DNA from 2 places in the Methylobacterium sp. WL19 genome. Region 1 is predicted to be linked to the other one. Evidence: predicted binding sites of a transcription regulator. Region 1 holds the regulator's gene; the other holds the start of a gene.
The links. Region 1 encodes PhoB, which activates phosphate uptake and scavenging genes when phosphate is short. Its sites were predicted from a motif close to TGTCATNNANCTGTCAT; they were not measured.

Region 1 (11,807 bases):
GCGGGCCATCGGCGCCACGCTGGTCGAGATCCACGGCCAGCACGACGACCGGGCGCTGGCCGATCCCGGCACCCACCGCGCCATCCTCGATGCTTTCGGCGGCTTGCAGGCTCCCCTCGCGGCGGTGGGCGAGGCGGCCAAGCGCGTGCGCGCCGCCCGCTCGGCTCTCGCCGAGCACCGCGCCAGGGTGGAGGCCGCCCGCAAGGAGGTCGACTTCCTGCGCCATGCCGCGTCGGAGCTGGAGACGCTCGATCCCCAGGCCGGGGAGGAGACCTCGCTGGCCGAGCGCCGCATGGTCATGCAGCAGAGCGAGAAGGTGGCCCGCGAGCTCTCCGAGGCGATCGAGGCGGCGGGCGGCCCGAATTCGGCCGTGTCCCATCTGTCCTCGGCCATGCGCAAGCTGGAGCGGCGGGCGAGCCAGATCCCGGCCCTGGTGGAGCCCTGCATCGCCGCCCTCGACGCCGCGCTGTCCGCCCTCGACGAGGCCCATTCCGTCCTCGATACGGCCCTGCGCGAATCCGAGTTCGATCCGCGCGAACTGGAGCAGGTGGAAGAGCGGCTCTTCGCGCTCCGCGCGGCCTCCCGCAAGTATCAGGTGCCGGTGGACGACCTCGCCGCCCTGCGCCAGCGCTACGAGGCGGACGTGGCCGCCATCGATGCCGGCGAGGAGGCCCTCGGCGGTCTGGAGGCGACGCTCGCCCAGGCGGAGGCGGCCTATGCCAAGGCCGCGACCAAGCTCGGCGAGGGCCGCCGCAAGGCCGCCAAGGCCCTCGACCTCGCCGTGAAGGCCGAGTTGCCGCCGCTGAAGTTGGAGCGCGCCCGCTTCATCACCGAGATCGTCACCGACCCCGAATCGCGCGACCCGGCGGGCTACGAGCGCGTCGAGTTCTGGGCGCAGACCAACCCCGGAACGCGGCCCGGCCCGATGATGAAGGTGGCGTCCGGCGGCGAGCTCTCGCGCTTCATGCTCGCCCTCAAGGTGGTGCTGGCCGACAAGGGCTCGGCCCCGACCCTGATCTTCGACGAGATCGATACCGGCGTCGGCGGCGCCGTGGCCGATGCCATCGGCGCCCGCCTCGCCCGTCTCGCGGCCGGGGTGCAGGTCGTGGCCGTGACCCATGCGCCCCAGGTCGCCGCGCGGGCCGAGACGCATTTCCTCATCGCCAAGGACCCGGTGAAGGGCCGCGACCGGGTCGCCACCCGCGTCTCGGCCCTGGAAGCGCCCGCCCGCCGGGAGGAGATCGCCCGCATGCTGGCCGGCGCCACCGTGACCGACGAGGCCCGAGCGGCGGCCGCACGCCTGCTTCAATCTACGGATGCCTGACGCGCGATCTTAACCTTCGGTTAACCATCTTGCGCGATGGTATGGGTACGACGCAGAGAATCTTATGGAAACGCGTCGGCACATCGGGAGTTCGCGTGATGGATCTGGGAGACGGTGAGACCGATCCCCGGCCTGTGAACGAGTCGGACGGCATGCCGATTCTGACGAGTCCGACCCGCCACCATCTCGGTGGCACCCTCCGGGCGATCTACGAAGACACGTTCGATACGCAGCCGATTCCGGACAGCCAGATCGACCTCCTGCTGCGCCTCCGGCACAAGGAACGCGACCGCCGCCGCGTGGGCTGAGACGGTCACGGTTCCTTCACCCCGGCCGGCCCGTCGCCGCTACCAGCGGCGAGCCCCCGGCATGCGCTGGTATTCGGCGCCACGGATCAGCGTCATCACCGCGTCGAGCTCCGCCAGCAGGGCGCGCTCGTCCTCGGCGGCTTTCGCGACCTCGTCCGGATCGGTCCCGAACTGTCGTCGCTGCTCGGCACGGGTGAGCTCGAGCTCCAGATCCTCCCTGCGCGCATGCAGGGCGAGGAAATCGGCATCGCCATCACCCCCGGTGGGTGTCACACTCGATTCGTTCTCCAAGGTGCTGACCTTCCAGGACGGCTGGCGAGACGGGCTGCTCCGTCGTCGCCATCGCCGAATCGTATAACGCACGAGGCCGCAAAACCGTGCCGCTTCGTCCGGGCATCGGTCCACACCCCGCTTTCTCCCTGTCCCACACCGCTCATGCGGTCAACGGGTAGCCCCTGTCATCGATCTGTCATGGCTCCGTCATAGAGCCAGCATGATCGGGCGGGTAACGGTGCGCTGCAGCAGGATCGCTCTTGCAGCGCGGCACCTACAGCGCCTGGACAGATTACGGAGAGCCACCGTGAAACCCTTCCATTTCGCCCTCGCCATCGGGCTCGCCACCGCGCAGTTCGGCGCCGTCGCTCAGGCCGCCGACATCACCGGTGCCGGCGCGACCTTCCCCTTCCCGGTCTATTCGAAATGGGCGGAAGCCTACCGCAAGGAGACCGGCACGGGCCTCAACTACCAGTCCATCGGCTCGGGCGGCGGCATCAAGCAGATCCAGGCCAAGACCGTCGATTTCGGCGCCACCGACGCGCCGCTCAAGGGCCCGGCCCTGGAGAAGGACGGTCTCGTCCAGTTCCCCACCGTCATGGGCGGCGTCGTCACCGTGGTGAACATCGCCGGTGTCGAGCCGGGCAAGCTCAAGCTCACCGGTGAGCTCATCGCCGACATCTACGCCAACAAGATCACCAAGTGGAGCGATGCCAAGATCGCCGCGGTGAACCAGGGGCTGAAGCTCCCCGACTCGCCGATCACCCCGGTCTACCGTTCGGACGCGTCCGGCACGACGAGCATCTTCACCACCTATCTCAGCGCGGTCTCCGAGAGCTGGAAGAAGGAATTCGGTGCGGCCACCACGGTCAGCTGGCCCGCCGGCCAGGGCGGCAAGGGCAACGAGGGCGTCACCGCCACCGTCAAGCAGGTGCCGAACTCCATCGGCTACGTGGAATCGGCCTACGCCAAGCAGAACAAACTCAGCTATGCGCTGATCCAGAACAAGGCCGGCAAGTTCCCGGCTCCCGACGACAAGGCGTTCCAGGCCGCCGCCGCCTCCGCCGACTGGAAGGCCGCCCCGGGCTTCGGCATCTCCCTCGTCAACCAGGCCGGTGACGATGCCTGGCCGATCACGGCGGCCACCTTCATCCTCGTCTACAAGGACCCGGCCGATCCGGCCAAGTCCGCCGACGTGCTGAAGTTCTTCGACTGGGCCTACAAGAACGGCGACAAGCTCGCCACCGACCTCGACTACGTGCCGCTGCCGGACAACGTCGTCTCCCTCGTCCACACCGAGTGGAAAGAGATCAAGGGCAAGGACGGCAAGCCCGTCTTCTAAGGCAGCCTTCCAGCTGAACTCCTGAAACCGCGCAGGCCCGGCAAAAACGCTGGGCCTGCGCCACGAGTGGACGCGGTGTTCCACCTCGCCACTCGCTACCTCGCACTATACGAGCCCTCAAGGTGAAGAAGCAGACGTCGGATGGCCGCCTTGACTGAACAGATTTCGCTGGCCCGCACGGGCTCCCCCGCTCGCAAGAAGCCGGGCGGCCTCGGCGACCAGCTCTTCCGCGCCGCCTCCTACGCGTCGGCGCTGCTGGTCCTCCTCTTCCTCGCGGGCATCCTGGCCTCCATCGCCTATGGCGGCTGGCCGGCCTTCAGGGAGTTCGGCTTCGGCTTCGTCACCTCCAGCGCCTGGAACATCGGCCAGGAGCAGTACGGCGCCCTCGTGGCCATCGTCGGCACCCTGGTCTCGGCCCTTCTCGCCCTCGTCATCGGCGTGCCGATCTCCATCGGCATCGCCGTCTACCTGACCCAGCTCTGCCCCGGCTGGGCGAGGAAGCCCGTCTCGATGACGATCGAGCTTCTCGCCTCGGTCCCGAGCATCATCTACGGCATGTGGGGCCTGTTCATCTTCGCCCCGCTCTTCGCCCATTACGTGCAGATGCCGGTCTCGAGCCTCGTCGAGGGCCTGCCCATCGTCGGCACGCTGTTCTACGCGCGGGTTCCCTCCGGCGTCGGCATCCTCACGGCGGGCATCATCCTCGCCATCATGATCGTGCCCTTCGTCGCCTCGATCACCCGCGACATGCTCGACCAGATCCCCACCGTGCTGCGCGAGAGCGCCTACGGCATCGGCTGCACCACCTGGGAGGTGGTCCGCCACGTCCTGGTGCCGCAGGCGTCCGTGTCGATCATCGGCGCGGTGATGCTGGGCCTCGGCCGCGCGCTCGGCGAGACCATGGCGGTGACCTTCGTCATCGGCAACGCCAACCGCCTGTCCGGCTCGATCTTCGATCCCGGCTCCACCATCGCCTCGCGCATCGCCAACGAGTTCAACGAGGCCGACGGCCTGCAGCTCAACTCGCTGATGGCGCTGGGCTGCATCCTCTTCGTCATCACCTTCGTCGTCCTGATCGTCGCACGCCTGCTCGTCCGGCGCGTGAAGGTCGCCTGAGCCCTCTGGAGCCCGAACCATGGACGCCGTGAACACCCTCACCACCAACGACGCGCCGCCGCTCAAGGCCAGCCGCGTCCGGTCGAGCCGCCGCGTGGCGGACAAGCTGCTCATCGTCGGAAGCACCGTGGCGACGCTGATCGGCATCGTCGTGCTGGGCTCGATCCTGCTCATGCTCATCGTCGAGGGCGTGAAGGGCTTCTCGCCGCTGCTCTTCAGCGAACCGACGCCCGGCCCCGGATCGGAAGGCGGCGGCATCGCCAACGCCATCCTCGGCAGCGTGGTCCTGACCCTGATCGGCATCGTCATCGCGACGCCGGTGGGTGTCATGGCCGGCACCTATCTCGCCGAGTACGGCCGCCACTCGAAGCTCGCCGACGTGATCCGCTTCCTCAACGACATCCTGCTCTCGGCGCCCTCGATCCTGATCGGCCTGTTCGTCTACACCCTGATGGTGCGGCCGATGGGGACCTATTCGGGTTGGGCCGGCGGCGTGGCGCTGGCCATCATCGCCACCCCGGTGATCGTGCGCACCACCGAGGACATGCTCCGCCTCGTGCCCTCGACGCTCCGCGAGGCCGGCGCGGCTTTGGGCGCACCGCCCTCCGTCGTCATCAAGAGCATCACCTGGCGCGGTGCCAGCGCCGGCATCGTCACCGGCATCATCCTGGCGCTCGCCCGCATCGCCGGCGAGACCGCGCCGCTGCTCTTCACCGCGCTCAACAACAACAGCTGGTTCTCGCCCAACCTCATGGGCGGCATCCCGAACCTTCCGGTGATGATCTACCAGTTCGCCCTCTCGCCCTACTCGAACTGGCAGCAGCTCGCCTGGGCCGGCGCCCTCCTCATCACCGCCACGATCCTCGCCCTCTCGATCGTGGCCCGCTTCGTCATCAAGAGCGAGCGGGCGCGCTGACCCCGCGCCCCCGTCCCATCCCGCCCTCCACAAGGACACGCACCCGATGAACGCCGCTCCCGCGATCACGCAAGCTCAGCTGACCGGCCGCCACAAGGCCGACGAGCAGGCCCCCGTGCGCATCGCCGTGAAGGACCTGAACTTCTATTACGGCTCGTTCCACGGCCTGAAGTCGGTCAACCTCAACTTCCACGACCGCCAGGTCACCGCGCTGATCGGCCCGTCCGGCTGCGGGAAGTCGACCCTCCTGCGCACCTTCAACCGGATCTACAGCCTCTACCCCGAGCAGCGCGCCGAGGGGCAGATCCTCCTCGACGGCCAGAACGTCCTCGACGCCAAGGTCGATCTCAACGAGCTGCGCTCGCGCATCGGCATGGTGTTCCAGAAGCCGACGCCGTTCCCGATGTCGATCTACGACAACGTCGCCTTCGGCCTGCGCCTCTACGAGAAGCTGCCCAAGGCCGATCTCGACGTCCGCGTCGAGGAATCCCTGCGCAAGGCCGCCCTCTGGGACGAAGTGAAGGACAAGCTCAAGCAGTCCGGCATGGGCCTCTCCGGCGGCCAGCAGCAGCGCCTCTGCATCGCCCGCACCGTGGCCCAGCGTCCCGAGGTGATCCTGTTCGACGAGCCGACCTCGGCCCTCGACCCGATCTCCACGGGCCGCATCGAGGAACTGATCGAGCAGCTGCGCTCCGAGTTCACGATCGTCATCGTCACGCACAACATGCAGCAGGCGGCACGCATCTCGCAGTTCACGGCGTTCATGTATCTCGGCGAGCTGGTGGAGTTCGGCCCCACCACGCGGATCTTCATGAACCCCGAGAAGCGCCAGACCCAGGACTACATCACCGGCCGCTTCGGCTGAGCCCGCCGGGGCCGCGTCCGCGGCACCGGACCCGATCCTACGCGATGCAGGCCGCCCGAGGCGGCCTCGGTCGAGGAGTGCGAGCATGCCCAACCACATCGTCAGTTCCTACGATACGGAACTGGAAAACCTGCGCCGCTCGATTTCCGAGATGGGCGGGATCGCCGAGAAGATGATGACCGATTCCGGCAACGCCCTGGTACGCCGGGACGTGCCCCTGGCCCAGGCGGTGATCGGCGCCGACAAGCGCCTCGACGCCCTCCAGCACGAGATCGAGGAGCGGGCGATCCTGCTCATCGCCAAGCGTCAGCCCCTCGCCATCGACCTGCGCGAGACGGTCTCGGCCATCCGCGTCTCGAACGATCTGGAGCGCATCGGCGACCTGTCGAAGAACGTCGCCAAGCGCGTGGTGGCCATCGCCGAGCAGATCCAGCCGCAGAAGATCGTCATCGCCGTCCAGCACATGGGCGACCTAGTGCAGGAGCAGCTGAAGGACGTCCTCGACGCCTATGCGAGCCAGGACGTGAAGGCCGCCCTCGACGTCTGGGAGCGTGACGACGCCATCGACGCGCTCTACAACTCGCTCTTCCGCGAATTGCTGACCTACATGATGGAAGACCCGCGCAACATCTCGTTCTGCACGCATCTACTGTTCTGCGCCAAGAACATCGAGCGGATCGGCGACCACACCACCAACATCGCCGAGACGATCCACTACCTCGTCACCGGCACGAACGAACTGGCCGAACAGGATCGCCCGAAGAACGACGCATCGAACTACGCCACCGTGTCGTTGCCCGCCAGCGCCTGACCGTCCCTCCGGTCGGGCCATTCCGGCACGATCGTCGCGCGGCCGTCCCGTGCGTGACGGGACGGCCGCCCTCACCCTGAAAACACCCGCATGAGTACGCGCATCCTGATCGTCGAGGACGAGGAGGCCCTCACCCTTCTCCTCCGCTACAACCTCGAGGCGGAGGGCTTCGTCGTCGACACCGCCGCCCGCGGCGACGAGGCCGATCTGCGCCTTCAGGAGCAGGTTCCCGACCTCGTCCTCCTCGACTGGATGATGCCCGGTCTCTCCGGCATCGAGTTGTGCCGCCGCATCCGCGCCCGGCGCGAGACCGAGCGGCTGCCGGTCATCATGCTGACGGCGCGCGGCGAGGAGGGCGACCGCATCCGCGGCCTCGGCACCGGCGCCGACGATTACATCGTCAAGCCGTTCTCGGTGCCGGAACTGCTCGCCCGGGTCCGCGCGCTCCTGCGCCGGGCCAAGCCGAGCCACGTGGCGGACCTGCTCATCGCCGGCAATATCGAACTCGACCGCGTCAGCCACCGCATCCGCCGCCAGGGCCGCGAGATCCATCTCGGCCCCACCGAGTTCAAGCTCCTTGAATTCCTGATGCAGAGCCCCGGCCGAGTATTCTCGCGCGAGCAACTCCTCGACGGGGTCTGGGGCCACGACGTCTATATCGACGAGCGCACGGTGGACGTGCATGTGGGCCGCCTGCGCAAGGCTATCAACCGCCCGCGCCAGAGCGACCCGATCCGCACCGTGCGCGGCTCCGGCTATTCCTTCGACGAGATGTTCTCGACGGACGAGTGAGAGCGGAGCGGTCAGTCCGAGTGACGAAAATCTGACGTTTGGTCCCCGCTCCCGGGGCTGCTTTCGACACTTGGCAGAACCCGGGCAGGGTGGCCGAGGGCTTCGACGGTCGGAATGGCCCTGGCCGAATGAGTCTCATTCGGCCAGGGCGTGTCGGGACGCTTACGCCAGCAGGAAATCGAGGTGCGTCAGCGTCGCCTTATCGTGGTTGTCGATGATGGCGAACTGGACCGCCTTGGCCGTGGTGCCGCTGCCATCGGCATCGTAGGACAGGGCACCGGTGTCGTGATCGTAGAGAATGCGGTCGTCCGCATCGATCTTGGCACCGGTCACGCTCAGGTCCTTGAACGCCGCCGCGAGGTCATCGGCCGAGAGCGCCGCGAAGATGCTCTTCGAGAGCTGGATCGTGTCGATCCCGGCCGAGAAATCGGTGATGTGGTCGATATTGGTCGCGCCGAGCTTCGTGCTGAACACGAAGGTATCCTCGCCGGCCAAACCCGTCAGCGTATCCGCCCCGAGGCCACCGTCGAGATGGTTGGCGCCGGCATTGCCCTTGAGATCATTGACGAGCGTGTTGCCGGTGGCGTTGAGGTTGCCGGTGCCGTTCAGCGTCAGGTTCTCCACGTGGGAACCCCCTAGCGAGAAGGACACCGACGCCTTGACGAGGTCGATGCCGGTGCCGTCGCTCCCCTCCACGGCTTTGTCGCGAATGTTGTCGACGATGTAGGTGTCGGAGCCGGCACCGCCGATCATCGTGTCCGCGCCCGTCTTACCGTCGAGGACGTTGACGCCGCCATTGCCCCTGAGGACGTTATCGAGCGAGTTGCCGGTGGCGCTGAGATTCCCGGTGCCGGTGAGCGTCAGGTGTTCCACGTGGGAACCCCCGAGCGAGAAGGACACGGATGCCTTGACGAGGTCGGTGCCGGCGTCGCTCAGTTCCACGACTTTGTCGCCGATATTGTCGACGATGTAGGTGTCCGATCCCGCGCCGCCGGCCATGGTGTCGGCCCCGGCCTTGCCGTCGAGGAGGTTGGCGGCGGCATTGCCGGTGAGAGTGTTGGCGAGAGCGTTGCCGGTGCCGTTGAGTGCAGCCGTGCCGACTAGCGTGAGGGTCTCGACGTTGGCCGCCAAGGTCAAGCTGATGGACGAGCGGACGGCGTCGATGCCGCGATCGGCCGCCTCGACGACAACGTCGCCGGCATTGTCGACGACATAGGTATCATTCCCCGCATACCCGGTCATCGTGTCGGCGCCGCCCTTGCCATCGAGGAGGTTGGCGCCGTTGTTGCCGACAAGCGCCTGAGCGAACTCGTTTCCGGTGAGGTTCATCGCGCCCGTGCCCGTCGCTTTCGCCGTGGCCAGGGTCTCGATCGCCTGTCCGGCAGCGAGGACGTAGCTGACGCTCGTCTTGACGGTGTCCTGCCCGGCATCCTTCGCTTCGAAGACGCGATCGCCGGATTGATCGACGACGTAGGTGTCGTTGCCGGCCTCGCCGTACATCCGGTCCGCACCGAGATGACCGTCGATGTCGTCGTTGCCGGCGCCGCCGTGGATCGTGTTGCTCAGGACGTTGCCCGTGAGACGGTCGTTGAACCTGCTGCCTTCGAGGTTCTCGATGCTCAGGAGGCGATCCTTTTCCGCCCGGATCGTCGTTATGACGGGAGGGGGGGTTACGATGCCTCCGGGGCCCTCGCCGGGGTAAGGGTCCGGTTGGAACACGGTCACCTTTTCGGGGACGATCTCCTGCCAGCCCTGCAAATCGAGGGAGACGGTCACGCCAACGGTCGCCGACTTGTAGCTCGCCGTGTCGCTGCCGGCGCCGCCATCGAGACGGTCGTTGCCCGCGCCACCGTCGAGCACATCGTTGCCGGTGCCGCCGAGCATGATGTCGTCGCCACCCTTGCCGTAGAGGGTATCGTGGCCGTCACCATTGGCGCCGAAGACCGTATAATCGATGTTGCCACCGCCGCCCTTGAGCGTGTCGTTGCCATCACCCCCGATGAGCGTATCGTTGCCGGCGTAACCTTCCAGCGTGTTGGGCGCCTTGTCATATGTCGGGTGATCGATCTCGATTGTCCTGCCGATCGAGTCGGCGACATCGAACTTGTGCTGGCCGCTCGTCAGCTGTCGCAGGGTATCGACGGCTTTTTCAAGGTTTGTGACCCCTCTTTGTGGGTAAAAATACTCATTCAGCCAGCTGCTCTCCTTGTCGTTGAATTGTTGTTCCAGTCCGCGGCTCGTAAAAAGACTTTTTATAACGTCGTAATTTGTTATATCGCGGTCATAATAGTGTCCGGGGGCGCCTGGGATTGGTACCGCGGGCGTCAAGGCAGTGTCCATGAGTTTATGATCCGCCGATCCTTGCGCGCCGATCACGATTTCCTGCTGGTATGTTCTAAGGCCGCCCGCCTCACCGTTATCGTACCAAACATCGAGGAGGACCTTGCCATTGATTAAATAGACTTTGGCGCCGATTTTGTCCTGATCGGGTTGTTTTGCAAATTCTAAAACTTCATTCTTATACGAGGCGACTGTTTCATGGAGTGCATTGATTCCCGCATTCAGTGTCTCCTTGAAGTCACCCGATGTCGCGCCGTCTTCGATCTCGCGAATGACGTTGATCCGAGCGGCGAGCGCGGACAGGAGGGCTGGCATGACGAGCCCGGCGTCGGCACCCGGTTTCCCGGCGAACTCGATCGCCATGGAGAGCGCATCGGTCGATTTATCGATCGCCAGGGATCGATAATCAGCGTGCTTTGGATCGGAGGGGCTCGTATTCATGTATTGGTCGAGATGTGATTTTGACGCTTGAGCAAGCGACGAAATCTCCATCTTATTATCGTAATTGATACCTTCACCGAGTTGATTGATTTCCGCGAGGATTTCATCGCCTTGCCGAGAAAGCAAATCTAGCTTCTGATCCATTCCCTCAAGAAATGCCTGCGTCGGATCCTCTTCTTCGCCAAAGATCGCCTTTAACTCGCTTGGAATTTCGAGGCCGGGAATCATGCCAATCAAATTGACGGCTGTATTTGCAATTGTCAGAACATCGCCGAAATAGCCAAGCGTCTTTCCGTTGCCCATTGTAAGTTTCCCCTCGGTAAAAAATTCTAAGGGCAATTGACCATTTTTCGACCTTTCGCATAGGGGCGGACGCTATCCAGGTGACCGAAACCCTTGGCGCAGCGTCTCATCGCGTCGCGTCTTGCTACGATGTTGCTGTTTAGTCTGTCCCCGCGCCGGCGAGATGCACGAGCGTCGGCTTTGAAAACTTCCGCAATCGGATGTCTCAGGATTCTCGCGTCGGAGGCGAAACGTCGGCTTCGGGCCGAAACGTCAGCGTCCCCTCGCCACCCGGCTCTGACCCTCAGGTCGGGACCATCCGCCGGATTCCGACGACTGGAGGGCGCGGGGGAGGGCGGAAGGCTTCGAGTCGACGCCGGCTCAGCGGTCGAAGCGGCGCATCGAACGGCTGTCCCGCTCGGCGTTGCGCCGGGTCCTGTCATCCGCTCTGGCCCGGTCGCGCTGGACCGTCTCCATACGCCGGAGCGTCTCCGTCTGCTCGCGGTGCGCCCGCGCCAGGTCGCTCACCGCGTTCATCGCCCGCACCCGGTTCGCATCCTGTGCTCGTGCGTCGAAGGACCATGCCGCGAGCAGAAGGGCGAGGACGGCCGAGGTGGGGCGGGGCATCGGGCTGGGACCTTAGGGCAGGAGAAGGGTGGATCGGGCGTGCTGCCCGACATGCATCATAGTGCGTGAAATGCAGGGCTTCGCGGGATAGTGTGCATTCCATGCGCGGGCTGCATGAGTGGTATTTGGCGTTTGGTATACCAGCAAGGCGGGGAGGCTGTCATACATGCTGCAACGCAAACGCATCGCCACGAGGAACACCGATATGACCGCTCTCATTCTCACCGCCGTCGCCGTCGCCGCTGCCGCCAACATCTCCCTGGTGGCCTTCGTCGCCGATCGCCTGACCCCCACGACCAGCACCTCCACCGTCACGGCCGGTGAGCTCGTCCTCGTGAATGACAACGCTCCCGAAGCCCTGAAGCTCGCA
Region 2 (11,807 bases), on a different contig from region 1:
ACGTCCCGGATCAGCCCGGCCGGTTCCTGTGCAAGAGTTCCGACCTACTGCGCCTCACAGCCAAGGAGGGCGACGAACGCCAGCTTAGGGAAGTCGAGGCCAACCGCTTCGCCACACTCGTGCTGATGCCACCGCACTTGCTGCGGGAGGCCGTGGCTGCCTTTCGCGAGCCCGACCTGCAGCACGTACTTGCGCTCGCGCGCGACTTTGCGGTCGGCAAGGAGGCGGCGGCTCGGGCCTACGTGCAGTACCACCCCGAGCGGATCGCCATCGTCGTGGCGGGCAACGGCCGGGTGCAGCGGTGCTATCGCAGCCTCTCCTTTCCGACCATCGTCTGCGGGGTCGGCAGTCCGGTCCCGACACGCTCGCGCTATCATAGCAGTTCGCATCGGCCGAACATCGCGGGCGACATCGCCCCGTGCAGTCCCGATCTTTGGATCGATGTAAGGCGCGACCTCCGCGCGCCGGGTCTCTCCGAGCAGGTCTATCTCCAGCAGAACGGCTTCGCGATGATCCTGCTGCGTCTGGAACCCGTGCCGGAGGAGAGCGCGGAGGAGCGCAGGCTGGAGGAGGGCTGGCGTTACCGCTTCCACTCGGGGCGCCGGTAGGCGAGACTTTTGTAAGATATAATTCTTAGCTGGAGTGACAACCTCAGAATCTAGGAAATCGTTTATGACTAAAAATAGAAAAATTTGACTTTCAGATAGATGATACTCAATTCAATCATCTGTTATGCCGCCTGCGGGTATAGGCCGGTTGTCCTATACAACAATAAATCTGCCGCGATTTAAGGCCGAAAAGTGATTGATGAGCTCATCTTTAAGAATTCATCTGCATGAGAGTAAGATATGAAAAATCGTAGCGCGTTGTTAATGTGGCTTCACATATTAGGGCTTCTTCATTTCAGCAAAACGGTCGCCCAGTGAAACGAACTTATTGAGGTGGCTCGCGAAAATCAAAAGTGGATCACGGCTCGTTGTCACATTAGGGTACACCCTGGCGTCACGTAACACAGCTGGCGCCGGTCATCGTAATATCTGGGGTGACACCGGCTATTTGTGACAAGGTAACCTCAGGCCTAAAGCCTGAGGTTACAAGCCATGGCCCGCATCGGTTACGCTCGCGTCAGCACCCTCGACAGGATCTTGATGGGCAGGTTGCCCGGTTGAAGGCCGAAGGCTGCGGGGTCATCCGTTAGGAGAAGATCTCGGGCGGCAGCCGCGACGGCCGGGTCGAGTTGGCGACGGTGCTTGAGTTCCTGCGGCGGTTCATCAAGGAGCGCCAGCGCGATGGCATCGAGCGCGCGACGGGCAGCGGTGTGTATGCCGGCGGTAAGCGCCGCGTCGACCGCGACCGGATCATGACGTTGTCGAAGGCCGGCAATGGAGCAGCAGCAATCGTTGGCCTTGGGCTGCTCCCGCATGCAGGTTTGTCGGGTGCTTCGCGAATCCTCACGGTCCGGCTGGAGCAGGCCATGCCGGTTGCTTGATCTGGCTGCATGCGGATGTCACTTGGCCTATCGCCAGTCCAGGCTCGGGAGGAATGCCGGCGCCTTACGTTCGAGGTCTCAGCCGTAATCCGTCGAGGCAGGGGAATTTCGAATACGTGTCACAGGACTGTTATGAGCGCGACCTACTGGCAGGATCACTGATCCCTAGGGTCCTGAGGCCATCATGTCCGACGCCGTTGCTGCTCCGACTGGCTTGCCGATGGGCGCCATTGCGCCCGCCGCAGGGCCAAAGCTCGATCACGGCATTCATCCGGGCGGGGTCATCGCGTTCCTACTCGTCCTGGTCGCGGGATTGGCCTACGCGCTCTACAGTCTCGTGACCGACATGAACGCGGTGGGCCAGTCGCCTCTCGCCATCGGCGCCTTCGTGCTGCTCGGCCTGGCTCTGCTCATCGCCCTGGCCTTCGAGTTCGTGAACGGGTTCCACGACACCGCCAATGCGGTCGCCACCGTGATCTACACCCACTCAATGCCGCCGCTCGTCGCGGTCATCTGGTCCGGCGCCTTCAACTTCCTCGGTGTGATGCTGTCCTCCGGCGCGGTCGCCTACGCCATCGTCACCCTGCTGCCGGTGGAACTGATCCTGCAGGTCGGGTCCTCGGCCGGTTACGCCATGATCTTCGCGCTGCTCATCGCGGCGATCCTCTGGAACCTCGGCACCTGGGCCTTCGGCCTGCCGAACTCGTCGTCCCATGCCCTGATCGGATCGGTCATCGGCGTCGGCCTCGCCAACCAGCTGATGGCTCCCGAAGGACAGGCCACATCGGGCGTCGACTGGGCGCAGGCCTTGGGCGTGTTCAAGGCGCTGCTGTTCAGCCCCGTCATCGGGTTCTTCGCCGCCGCCCTGCTTCTGCTGGCCCTCAAGTTCACGGTGCGCCGCAAGGATCTCTACGAGGCCCCCAAGGGCGAAACCCCGCCGCCTTTGTGGATCCGCAGCCTACTGATCCTGACCTGCACCCTCGTGTCGTTCTTCCATGGCGGCAATGACGGGCAGAAGGGCATGGGCCTGATCATGCTCATTCTCATCGGCGCGGCCCCCACCGCCTACGCCCTCAACCGGACGATGTCGGACGACACCACCCCGGCCTTCATCCAGACCTCCCAGAACGCCAGCACGGTGTTCGCGAGCCATGCCGGGAACGGGCCGAAGCCCGATGCCGCCGAGGCTCGCAAGCAGGTGTCGGAAGCCCTGAAGACCAAGGACCTGAACCGGCCTGCCGTGTACGGGGCGCTCGCCGCGCTCTCCACCGACATCGCCGACAACGTGAAGGGCTACGGCGCCATCAAGCAGGTGCCGGCGGCGGCGACCTCGAACCTGCGCAACGACATGTATCTCGCCGCCGACGCGATCCGGCTCCTGCCGAAGAACGGCGCGACGTTCTCGGAGGCCGAGACCGGCACCCTGAAGGCCTATACCGGCCTCCTCAACGACGGGACCCGCTACATTCCGACCTGGGTCAAGGTCTGCGTCGCCTTGGCCCTCGGCCTCGGCACCATGGTCGGCTGGAAGCGCATCGTCGTCACCGTAGGCGAGAAGATCGGCAAGACCCATCTCACCTACGCGCAGGGGGCGTCCGCCGAGATGGTCGCCGCCGGCACCATCGGCCTCGCCGAGCTTTACGGTCTGCCGGTCTCGACCACCCACATCCTGTCGAGCGGCGTCGCCGGCACCATGGCGGCCAACGGCTCGGGCCTGCAGATGTCCACCGTCCGCAACATGGCGTTGGCCTGGGTGCTGACGCTGCCCGCCGCCATCACCCTGGCGGGCGTCCTCTTCTTCATCCTGCGACATGTCTTCTGAGATGACGGATGCGACGCGGGTGACCGCCTCGGCTTCATGAAGATGATGTGGGCCGAATAGCCTGCGGGACCGTGCTCTACGTTCCCTGTGAGGGAAAAGCTCTACCGGACTGCATAATCGCGTCGATGCCGCTGCGTCGGCCTCGGGCTACTCCCGCTTGCAGGCGTTTCGGGTGCTACGAGAAGCCCGAAGGAGCGACTGTGAGGCTAGAGCGCTCTCCGCCGAAGTGGATGCCGGTTCGGCGAAAAAGAGCGCGGCACAACAAAGGCCTGGAGATGTGCCCCGACCCAACGTGGTCGGGCGCAGCCCTAGGCCGATTTCCTGAAGGGCTGATCAGCGGTCGTTAAGCTGCCCGATACGTGCGGGTATGCCATTGGCAACAGCTCGTCGCCACGCTCGACCACGGCCATCTCGCGCGGCCCCCTCTTCGGAGAGAAGGTATGTTCACCCATCTCATGATCGGCAGCAATGACCTGGAGCGGGCACGGTGCTTCTACGATGCCACATTCGTCGCGTTGGGAGGGAAGCCCGGCGAGATGGATCCCAGGGGTCGGCTGATCTACGCTCACGAGGGCGGGCGGCTGATGATCACGAAGCCCATCGATGGCAAGCCGGCGACTGCAGCCAACGGCGGAACCGTCGGTATCGTCGCATCGAGCCGCGAGCATGTTCTGGCGTGGCATCGGGCCGGCACCGAGCATGGCGGCGCCGCCATCGAAAGCCCTCCCGCAGAGCGCCCGAACGGGTCCTTTGTCGCTTACCTTCGCGATCCCGATGGAAACAAGCTCACCGTACGGACCCAGCCGGCGAAGTGACAAGAGCCATGGCCGTCACCACCCTGTTCGACGTCGAAGCCGAGGGCAAGTGCTGATGTGGTGCGTCCGCTAAAGATGGGGAGCGGACGTCAATTCGACGCCCAGAAGCTGCTCACGCTGGCCACGGCAGCGGGTGGCTCATACCAATCGGCGATGAGGGGGACTCACGGGGTTTGTTCGGCGGGGCCGTTGTGATTCGATAGGGCGGACCGGGAGGGTTCGCCAAGTCGGCTTGCGTACCGCTACGCAAGGACGTCAGCGCCGATGATTTGCGTCAGCTGGTTCGGGAGAGCCGGCATGCCGGTCAGAGCCGACCCTTCTGCTGCGGCTCTGCGATCATGCCTCGATGTCAATGCCGGTCAATGCGCCGGCCTGCTGGCTGGCGAAGAGCTCCTGCGCCTGCTTGTAGAGCGGCATGTCCTCCAGCCGATTGGAGGGATCGTTGAGTGCCTTCAGGCTGTCGAGCGCCGCCTTGATCAGCTTCACGGTCTGGTTCGTCGAGTCGAGATTCTCCGGTTGCTCACCCTCGAAACGACTTCTAGCCTCGTAGTTGGACTGCATCGCTGCGCGTTCTTTCGCCCAATCGAAGCTTCCCTTCTCTTCGGCGCTGACGTTGTCGAGATAGGTTACGACCTTATTCCATGTCGGCGCGAGCTTACCGCCTGAGACTACCGCATCGAGCCCGGTATCGGCATGAAGGCGATCTCGCATCTCGCTATTGGCCATTTTTCGTTCGAGATCTGAGAATCTCCCGCCTTCGTTGCTCTTGATCGCGTAGAGCGCGCGCCGGTCGAGCCCGCTGAACAGCTCCTGCCGCTCGGCGCCTGTTGTATAGATCGAAGAGGTTTTCCCCGCCTTCGTGTAGCCCGCATCCAGCGCGGCCCGCGCATCCGTGGCAACGGTGGTGAAGTCCTTCGAGGCCGATGCGATTGGGGGATACGGCCTTTGCCGGGGCCGAAAGCTCGACCACGCTTGCCGGACCGATCGATGAACGAGGGGCGCTCGCCTCGTCGCTCGTGGACACCCGAGACTCGCCGGCAGGGTCGCGGAGCAAGGGAGTTGTGGGCCGGTCGACGCCCGTCATCCCGCTCGACATCATCAATGTATCCTTCGACGTATGCTGTCTAGATCCACGCCGGATGAGGCGCGGACCGGTTAATCGGGCATAAGATCGATTCTTTTATTTCACGAACGAAGGAACTTCGCCTTCAAGGCGCAATCGTCGGGCTGACGGACCAATTCCCGTTGAAGCCCACCGAGGTAATGCTGCTGGAACAGGTCACGCCCGAACCATTCGATGACGTGTTGACGGTCGGATAACTCCAGCGGCCGCTCGCCGAACTTCTGGTGCGCGTCGCGTTCCAGTTGCAGTAGCGCAAATTGCCGGAGCGCGTGTAGCGGATCGAGCAGCCGTTCGACGTCGAGTATGGGCTCTGTATGGTCGACGTCTGGCTCCCGCCATTCCCGATGGAAGAAAAACCATTCGTGCCGATACAGCCGGATGGTGAAGAGAAATCTACTGAGACCGGCGTGTTGTTGTTGACCGTCGCCGTCAAAACGCTCTGTGCCTGAGCCGAATTCGCCATGACCGACAAAGCGAGAATGAGAGCGCCCGCGAACAATGTCTTATTCATGATATCCTCTTTTTGACGTGTCAGTTCTACTGCACATGTCGCAGCAATAAATCGTCCGAGAATTTGAGTATGGGCAAGTTTTAAAACAACAGATTGGCAGATGGGGCAAAAACTTAATCTATATATAAAATTTATGTCATTGTTCGCAATAATAAGGCAATGATACTTATATTAGGCAGAACAGGATCGGCATTTGACGCTGTTATCAAAAATGGGGATTGTCAATCTACAAAAATAGTAGCTTGCTCGCAAAGTCAGAGTATCGATAGTCACACCCGAAGCCCCTTGTCCCGTCGGACAAAGTGTTAGGTCGGGCATGGGCTGGGCCATGATGAGCATCGAGAACGTCACGAAGGCCTATCATGGCCGGGCAGGTTCGCTCCCCGTCCTCAGCCGGGTGAACCTCCACGTCCGAAGCGGGGAACTCTGCGCCCGCACGGGGGCCTTGGGGTCCGGCAAGACCACGCTCATGAACCTCATCGGACTCCTCGACCGGCCCGACGAAGGCGCGATCCGCCTGGTCGGGACCGACACGGCGGACCTGAACGAGAGCGAGACCGCCGGGTTGCGCAACCGCCTGATCGGCTTCGTCTTCCAGTTCTTCCATCTGCTGCCGCGCCTGTCGGCCCTCGACAACGTCGCCCTGCCGCTCGGCGCTGGCCGTCGGCAAGGCCATTCGTGTCGTGCTGCTATGAGACACTGTCTTGATACGGCGCGAGACGTGCACCCTGGCGTCGATCGTCGACACACAAGATTTGTGAGGAGGACCGCTTTCCAGGGGGCAGGCCACTGACACATGCCCTCACCGGTTCTTGGTGTAGGGTCATGTCATCTCGACCGACAAAGGGGCATCCTATGAGACTGATCCGGGCTCTTTGCTTGGGAGGCGTCATGGCTGTGAGTGGGCTTTCTCAGCAGGCATCCGCGGGCGATGCGCAACTGCCCGGTTATTCCGAGGGGGCTCAGGTCGTTCGCGTCGAAGGACGCCGAAACCAGGTCGACCAGATCAGCGGTGTGATCTATTCTCAGATCCGTTCGATGCGTGCGGTCAGACAATTGCGCATGTCGCTGCTCGTGCCACGCACCAACGACAAGAAGCCTGCGATCGTCTATTTCCCAGGTGGCGGATTTACCACTGCCGACCATGAGAAATACTTCGAGATGCGGTCGGCGTTGGCCGCGGCCGGCTTCGTCGTCGCCGCCGCCGAGTATCGCGTCGTCCCCGACAGGTTCCCGGCTCTGGTGCAGGATGGCAAGGCGGCCGTGCGCTACCTGCGGGCTCATGCGGCCGAATACGGCATCGACCCGGCCCGTATCGGCGTGCTCGGCGATTCCGCCGGCGGCTATCTCTCGCAGATGGTCGGCGTCACTAACGGAGAGAAAGTTTTCGACAAGGGCGATCATCTCGATCAGTCCTCCGATGTGCAGGCGGCGGTGACCCTTTACGGCATCTCGAACCTTCTCAATATCGGCGAGGGATTTTCTCCGGCGGTTCAACTCATGCACCAATCGCCTGCGGTGACCGAAGCGCTCTTGGTCAACGGACCGGCCTTTCGCGACTTCGCCGGTGCTTCGATCTCGGCCGATCCCGCAAAGGCGCTGGCGGCAAGTCCCATCGGTCATCTCGGCGCCGATGAGCCGCCCTTTCTGATCATGCACGGCACTGCCGACACGCTCGTCTCGCCGGTGCAGAGCAAACAGTTGTTCGAAGCCCTGCGGGCTAAGGGCAACAAGGCGGTGTATGTGCTGGTCGAGGGAGCGGGCCACGGCGACCTGCCCTGGTTTCAGCAGCCCGTGATCGATCGGGTCGTCGCCTGGTTCAAGGCGACGCTCGGTGGCCCCATCGCGGGCGCCGGTGGCAAGACCGATCCCCGATCCGATCTCTGACCGCCCCCGGCCGCATGGGAACCCGACCCCGCTCCCCGCGCTTGCCCTCACGAGCCGGCATTCCGCCCGGCCGAGGAGACCGCCATGTCGAGCGACACCGAGAAACATCAGGCTCTCCTGGCCGCCTTGAAAACCGCACAGGGCAAGGGTGACGGATCGTTCGAGCAAGCCGTCACGCAAGCTTTCGCGCATGTCTTCGAGCATCTCGAGCGCCTGAACGCCGTCAGCGGTCCCGATGAGGGACGCGCCCTTCATGCCGGCGAGTCCCCGACCCTGCGGTAGGTCCGCACTCATCGTGGGGAGCGAGGTTCTCAGCTGCCCGGGTCGATGACCGTGCGGACCTGTTCCAGCAATGACGGACGGATCGCCAGTGGTCCGTCGAAGGGGCGTTCGTGCATCGCCACGACGCCCAGCGTGATCACCATCGCCAGACCGAAGACGGTCAATGTCATTGCCTGCGACGCGGGTCGTTCGGTGTGGATCGCGGCGATGACCAGCAGGGTCAGGGCCAGGAGCGCGAGCAGGGTCGCCCACTTGCTGTCGTCCCCCTCCACTTCGCTGAGGGCGAGCCGTTCGCTCCGGGCGGTCTGCAGGGCGAGGGTGGCGGCCAGGAGAGCGGAGTGATTGGCTCGGCCCACGACGATGTCGAAATTCGGCGCCACCACGGCCTGGAGCAGCCGGCCGAAGGCCTGATCCGCCTTCGATGATGCCTTTCCGCCATTGGCCATCGCCGGCCATTCCTCGACCACGATGGCCTCGATGTACTCCGCCAACATCATGCGGATATCCGGTAGATCCTTCGACACGGACCGGCTCAGGTTAAACACGGCCCGCGTCTGAGCGCTCTCCGTCTGGACGACGCGGGAGGCTTGCCTCTGGCGCTCCCACGCATCGTTGGCGACGAATCCCATCAGGAGCGACAGCAGTACCGACAGGACACCCACGAAGGCGCGGGCGATCCCGGTCGCCACCGCCACGACGACGGGACGCGTCCGCTTCGTGTTGGTGAGCAGCATCAGGATCAGGCACCAGGCCGAGACGAGAAGCGCAAGGGTCCCGAAGATCAGCCAGATCGGCTGGTCGAGCCAGAACGTGAGCATCATGGGTGATCCGGGCCGGTGGCGGCGGCCGTGATGAGGGCTGCGCGAGCGAGGACGCATGCGTCGTTCCAGATTGCGGACGACGATGCCCGCCGTCACCCGCAGGGGCGCACGAAGCACCGCGCGCCTTTGGAATGCAACGCAACACGCCCGGTGCCCGCGATCCGAAGGGCCACCTCATTGTGAGTGACGGGCCCACCGCGTGGTGCTCGCCCCAATTCCCTCATTCGCGTACCCCGATTCCACGCCGGCACTTGCGCTCGTACTGCGGCGCACCATCTACAGACCATCCAACGAGATGGTATGGGGATGGTTTTCGATGTCGGATACGGTTCGTGAGCTTCGTCCCAAAGCGCCCGACAGCGAGAAGCTGACCCTCAATCTCGGCTTCGTCGATCTCGGCCAGATCGACCTCCTGGTTCGGGACGGGTTCTATGCCAACCGTGCCGACTTCATCCGCACGGCCGTGCGCAATCAGCTCGACCGTCAGGGCGACGCGGTGAAGCAATCGGTCGCCCGCAAGCAGCTCAGTCTCGGGCTGTCCCACTACAGCGTCCGCGATCTCGAAGCCGCCAGGGATGCGGGGACGCCGCTGCACATTCAGGTGCTCGGCCTTGCCAGCATCGCGTTCGATGTGACGCCGGAGCTGGCCCGACAGGCCATCGCCTCGGTGCAGGTTCTCGGGGCCTTCCAGGCCAGTCCCGAAGTCAAGGCGGCCTTGGCCGACCGCATCGCCTGACCATTCGCCATGACCCGTGCGGAACGACGTTCCGTGCCGCCACCCCATCCAGGATCGTGACCATGACCGCTTTCTCGACCATCGACATGGGTGAGGTGACCCGTCTCACCCGCGCGGGCCAGTTGAGCGAGGCGATGGCCCTGCTCCAGGGACGGCCTGTTCCGTCGACACCGACCGGCCCCCACGCTGCTGCCGGGACCATCGACATGGTGGCGCCCACGATGTCCGGCGGGGCCTGGACCGCGCCCGCCACCGACCGCACGTCCGCCGATGGGGCGGCGAGCACGGCGAAAACCGCCTTCGCACGGCCGGGACTCGCGGAGACGATCCAGACCCTGCGCGAACGTTTCCCCAAGATGGGCGCGATGCCCGACCTCGGACAGGGCATCGGATCGGCGAGGGGCGCCACCGTCGCCGTGCCGGAAGGGGCGCGGTTCGAGGAGCGGAGCTTCGGCAACGAGGCGGGCAGCCGGGCCTACAAGGTCTATGTCCCCAGCGGCTACCGGGGCCAGGCCCTTCCCGTCGTCGTCATGCTGCATGGCTGCACCCAGAACCCGGACGATTTCGCCGCCGGAACCCGCATGAACGCACTCGCCGAGGAGCAGACGTTCCTCGTGGCCTATCCCGGCCAGCCGCAATCGGCCAACATGCAGAAGTGCTGGAACTGGTTCAACGCCGGTGACCAGCAGCGAGGCCGCGGCGAACCTTCGCTGATCGCCGGCATCGCCCTGGAGGTGGTGAAGGAGTTCTCCGCCGATTCGAGCCGGGTCTATGCGGCGGGCCTGTCGGCCGGCGGGGCGGCGGCGGCGATCATGGCGGCGACTTATCCGGATGTCTTCGCGGCGGTCGGCGTCCATTCCGGGCTGCCGTGCGGGGCGGCCAGCGACATGCCCTCCGCCTTCGCCGCCATGAATGGGGGCGGTACTTTCAAGGCGTCGCAGAACGGTCCGGGCGTGCCGACCATCGTCTTCCACGGGGATGCCGACAAGACGGTGAAGCCGGTCAACGGCGAACAGGTCATCGCCCTCGCGATGCCGGGCGTTTCGCTCGCGCGCACGGCGACCCAAGGGACGACCGAGGGTGGGATGGGCTTCACCCGTACGGTCCGGACGGATGCGTCCGGGCGCGCCATGCTCGAACATTGGGCGCTTCACGGCGCCGGACATGCCTGGTCCGGCGGAAGCAGCGACGGAACCTACACCGATCCGCGCGGCCCCGATGCCAGCCGGGAGATGGTGCGGTTCTTCATGACGCACGCGAACCGTTCGTCGTGACCGCTTCGACCTGCGGGGCTCTTCGGACTGCGTCGAAGGTCTTCGCAGGACCCGTCGTTCGGGAGACCGTTCCGTAGGACGGGACGAAAGAGACTCCCGGCGGGACGCTCTCGGCCGCCCGGTACTAACCGGCCTTCAGCCAGGCGCGAAGACCGAATGAGACGATCCCGAGGGCGACGATGCTGGCCGCCCAGATCGCCGCGAACCAGAGCAGACGCCGCCACAACGGCGATGGGTTTCGGCGAAACGCGGCGGGCTCCATCAATGGTACCCCGCCTCATCGACCTTTCCGCGAAAGACCCAGTACGAATAGGCGGTATAGGCCAGGATGATGGGGATCAGCACGGACGCGCCGGCCAGGAGGAAGACCTGGCTCGCATGCGGCGAGGCGGCATCCCAGATAGTGATGCGGCCGGGCACGATATCCGGGAAGATGCTGATGCCGAGCCCGGCGAAGGAGAGCAGGAACAGACCGAGGGCCAGGAGAAACGGCGCGGTCTCGGCCCCCTTCCGCAGCAGGCGGAAGAACAGGAACGAGGCGACGGCGACCAGGATCGGCACCTGCGCCGTGAGCAGCACGTTCGGCATCGAGAACCAGCGCTCCCAGTATTGTCCCTTCAGGAACGGCGTCGCCGCGCTCACCGCCGCCACGGCCGCGATCGTCGCCGCGCCGAGCCACAGGGACAGCGAGCGGGCGCGTTCCTGCAGCGATCCTTCCGTGCGCATGACGAGCCAGGTCGCCCCCAGGAGCGCATAGCCGCAGACCAGGCCGATTCCGACGAGCACGCTGAAGGGAGACAGCCAGTCCCACCAGCCGCCGGCATAGGCACGGCCTTGGACCTCGATGCCCTGCAGCAGCGCACCGAGGGCGACGCCCTGCGCGAAGGTGGCCACCACCGATCCGCCGGTGAAGGCGATGTCCCACAGGGCCCGGTGGCCGGGGTCGCGCCACCGGAACTCGAACGCGACGCCCCGGAAGATCAGGCCCAGCAGCATGGCGATGATCGGCGCATAGAGGGCCGGCATGATCACCGCGTAGGCGAGTGG

Region 2: the regulator PhoB is predicted to act here: its motif matches at 1,607-1,623, upstream of FV220_RS04100 (inorganic phosphate transporter).

Annotation. Positions count from the first base shown of each region.
Region 1 covers NZ_VRVC01000121.1:244-12,050, reverse strand. Annotated here, with positions in the region: gene recN (DNA repair protein RecN) at 1-1,324, shown strand, start outside; gene FV220_RS19895 (hypothetical protein) at 1,423-1,632, shown strand; gene FV220_RS19890 (hypothetical protein) at 1,672-1,905, opposite strand; gene pstS (phosphate ABC transporter substrate-binding protein PstS) at 2,213-3,247, shown strand; gene pstC (phosphate ABC transporter permease subunit PstC) at 3,389-4,363, shown strand; gene pstA (phosphate ABC transporter permease PstA) at 4,383-5,279, shown strand; gene pstB (phosphate ABC transporter ATP-binding protein PstB) at 5,326-6,144, shown strand; gene phoU (phosphate signaling complex protein PhoU) at 6,230-6,955, shown strand; gene phoB (phosphate regulon transcriptional regulator PhoB) at 7,046-7,747, shown strand; gene FV220_RS19855 (hypothetical protein) at 7,910-10,831, opposite strand; gene FV220_RS19850 (hypothetical protein) at 11,192-11,437, opposite strand; gene FV220_RS19845 (hypothetical protein) at 11,643-11,807, shown strand, end outside.
Region 2 covers NZ_VRVC01000011.1:10,346-22,152, reverse strand. Annotated here, with positions in the region: gene FV220_RS04110 (ImmA/IrrE family metallo-endopeptidase) at 1-608, shown strand, start outside; partial or broken gene FV220_RS25960 (recombinase family protein) at 1,101-1,448, shown strand; gene FV220_RS04100 (inorganic phosphate transporter) at 1,674-3,311, shown strand; gene FV220_RS04095 (VOC family protein) at 3,752-4,126, shown strand; gene FV220_RS04090 (hypothetical protein) at 4,463-4,852, opposite strand; gene FV220_RS04085 (hypothetical protein) at 5,335-5,760, opposite strand; gene FV220_RS04080 (ATP-binding cassette domain-containing protein) at 6,089-6,553, shown strand; gene FV220_RS04075 (alpha/beta hydrolase) at 6,652-7,647, shown strand; gene FV220_RS04070 (hypothetical protein) at 7,732-7,929, shown strand; gene FV220_RS04065 (DUF4239 domain-containing protein) at 7,959-8,750, opposite strand; gene FV220_RS04060 (CopG family transcriptional regulator) at 9,067-9,486, shown strand; gene FV220_RS04055 (PHB depolymerase family esterase) at 9,549-10,760, shown strand; gene FV220_RS04050 (DUF2474 family protein) at 10,885-10,986, opposite strand; gene cydB (cytochrome d ubiquinol oxidase subunit II) at 11,022-11,807, opposite strand, start outside.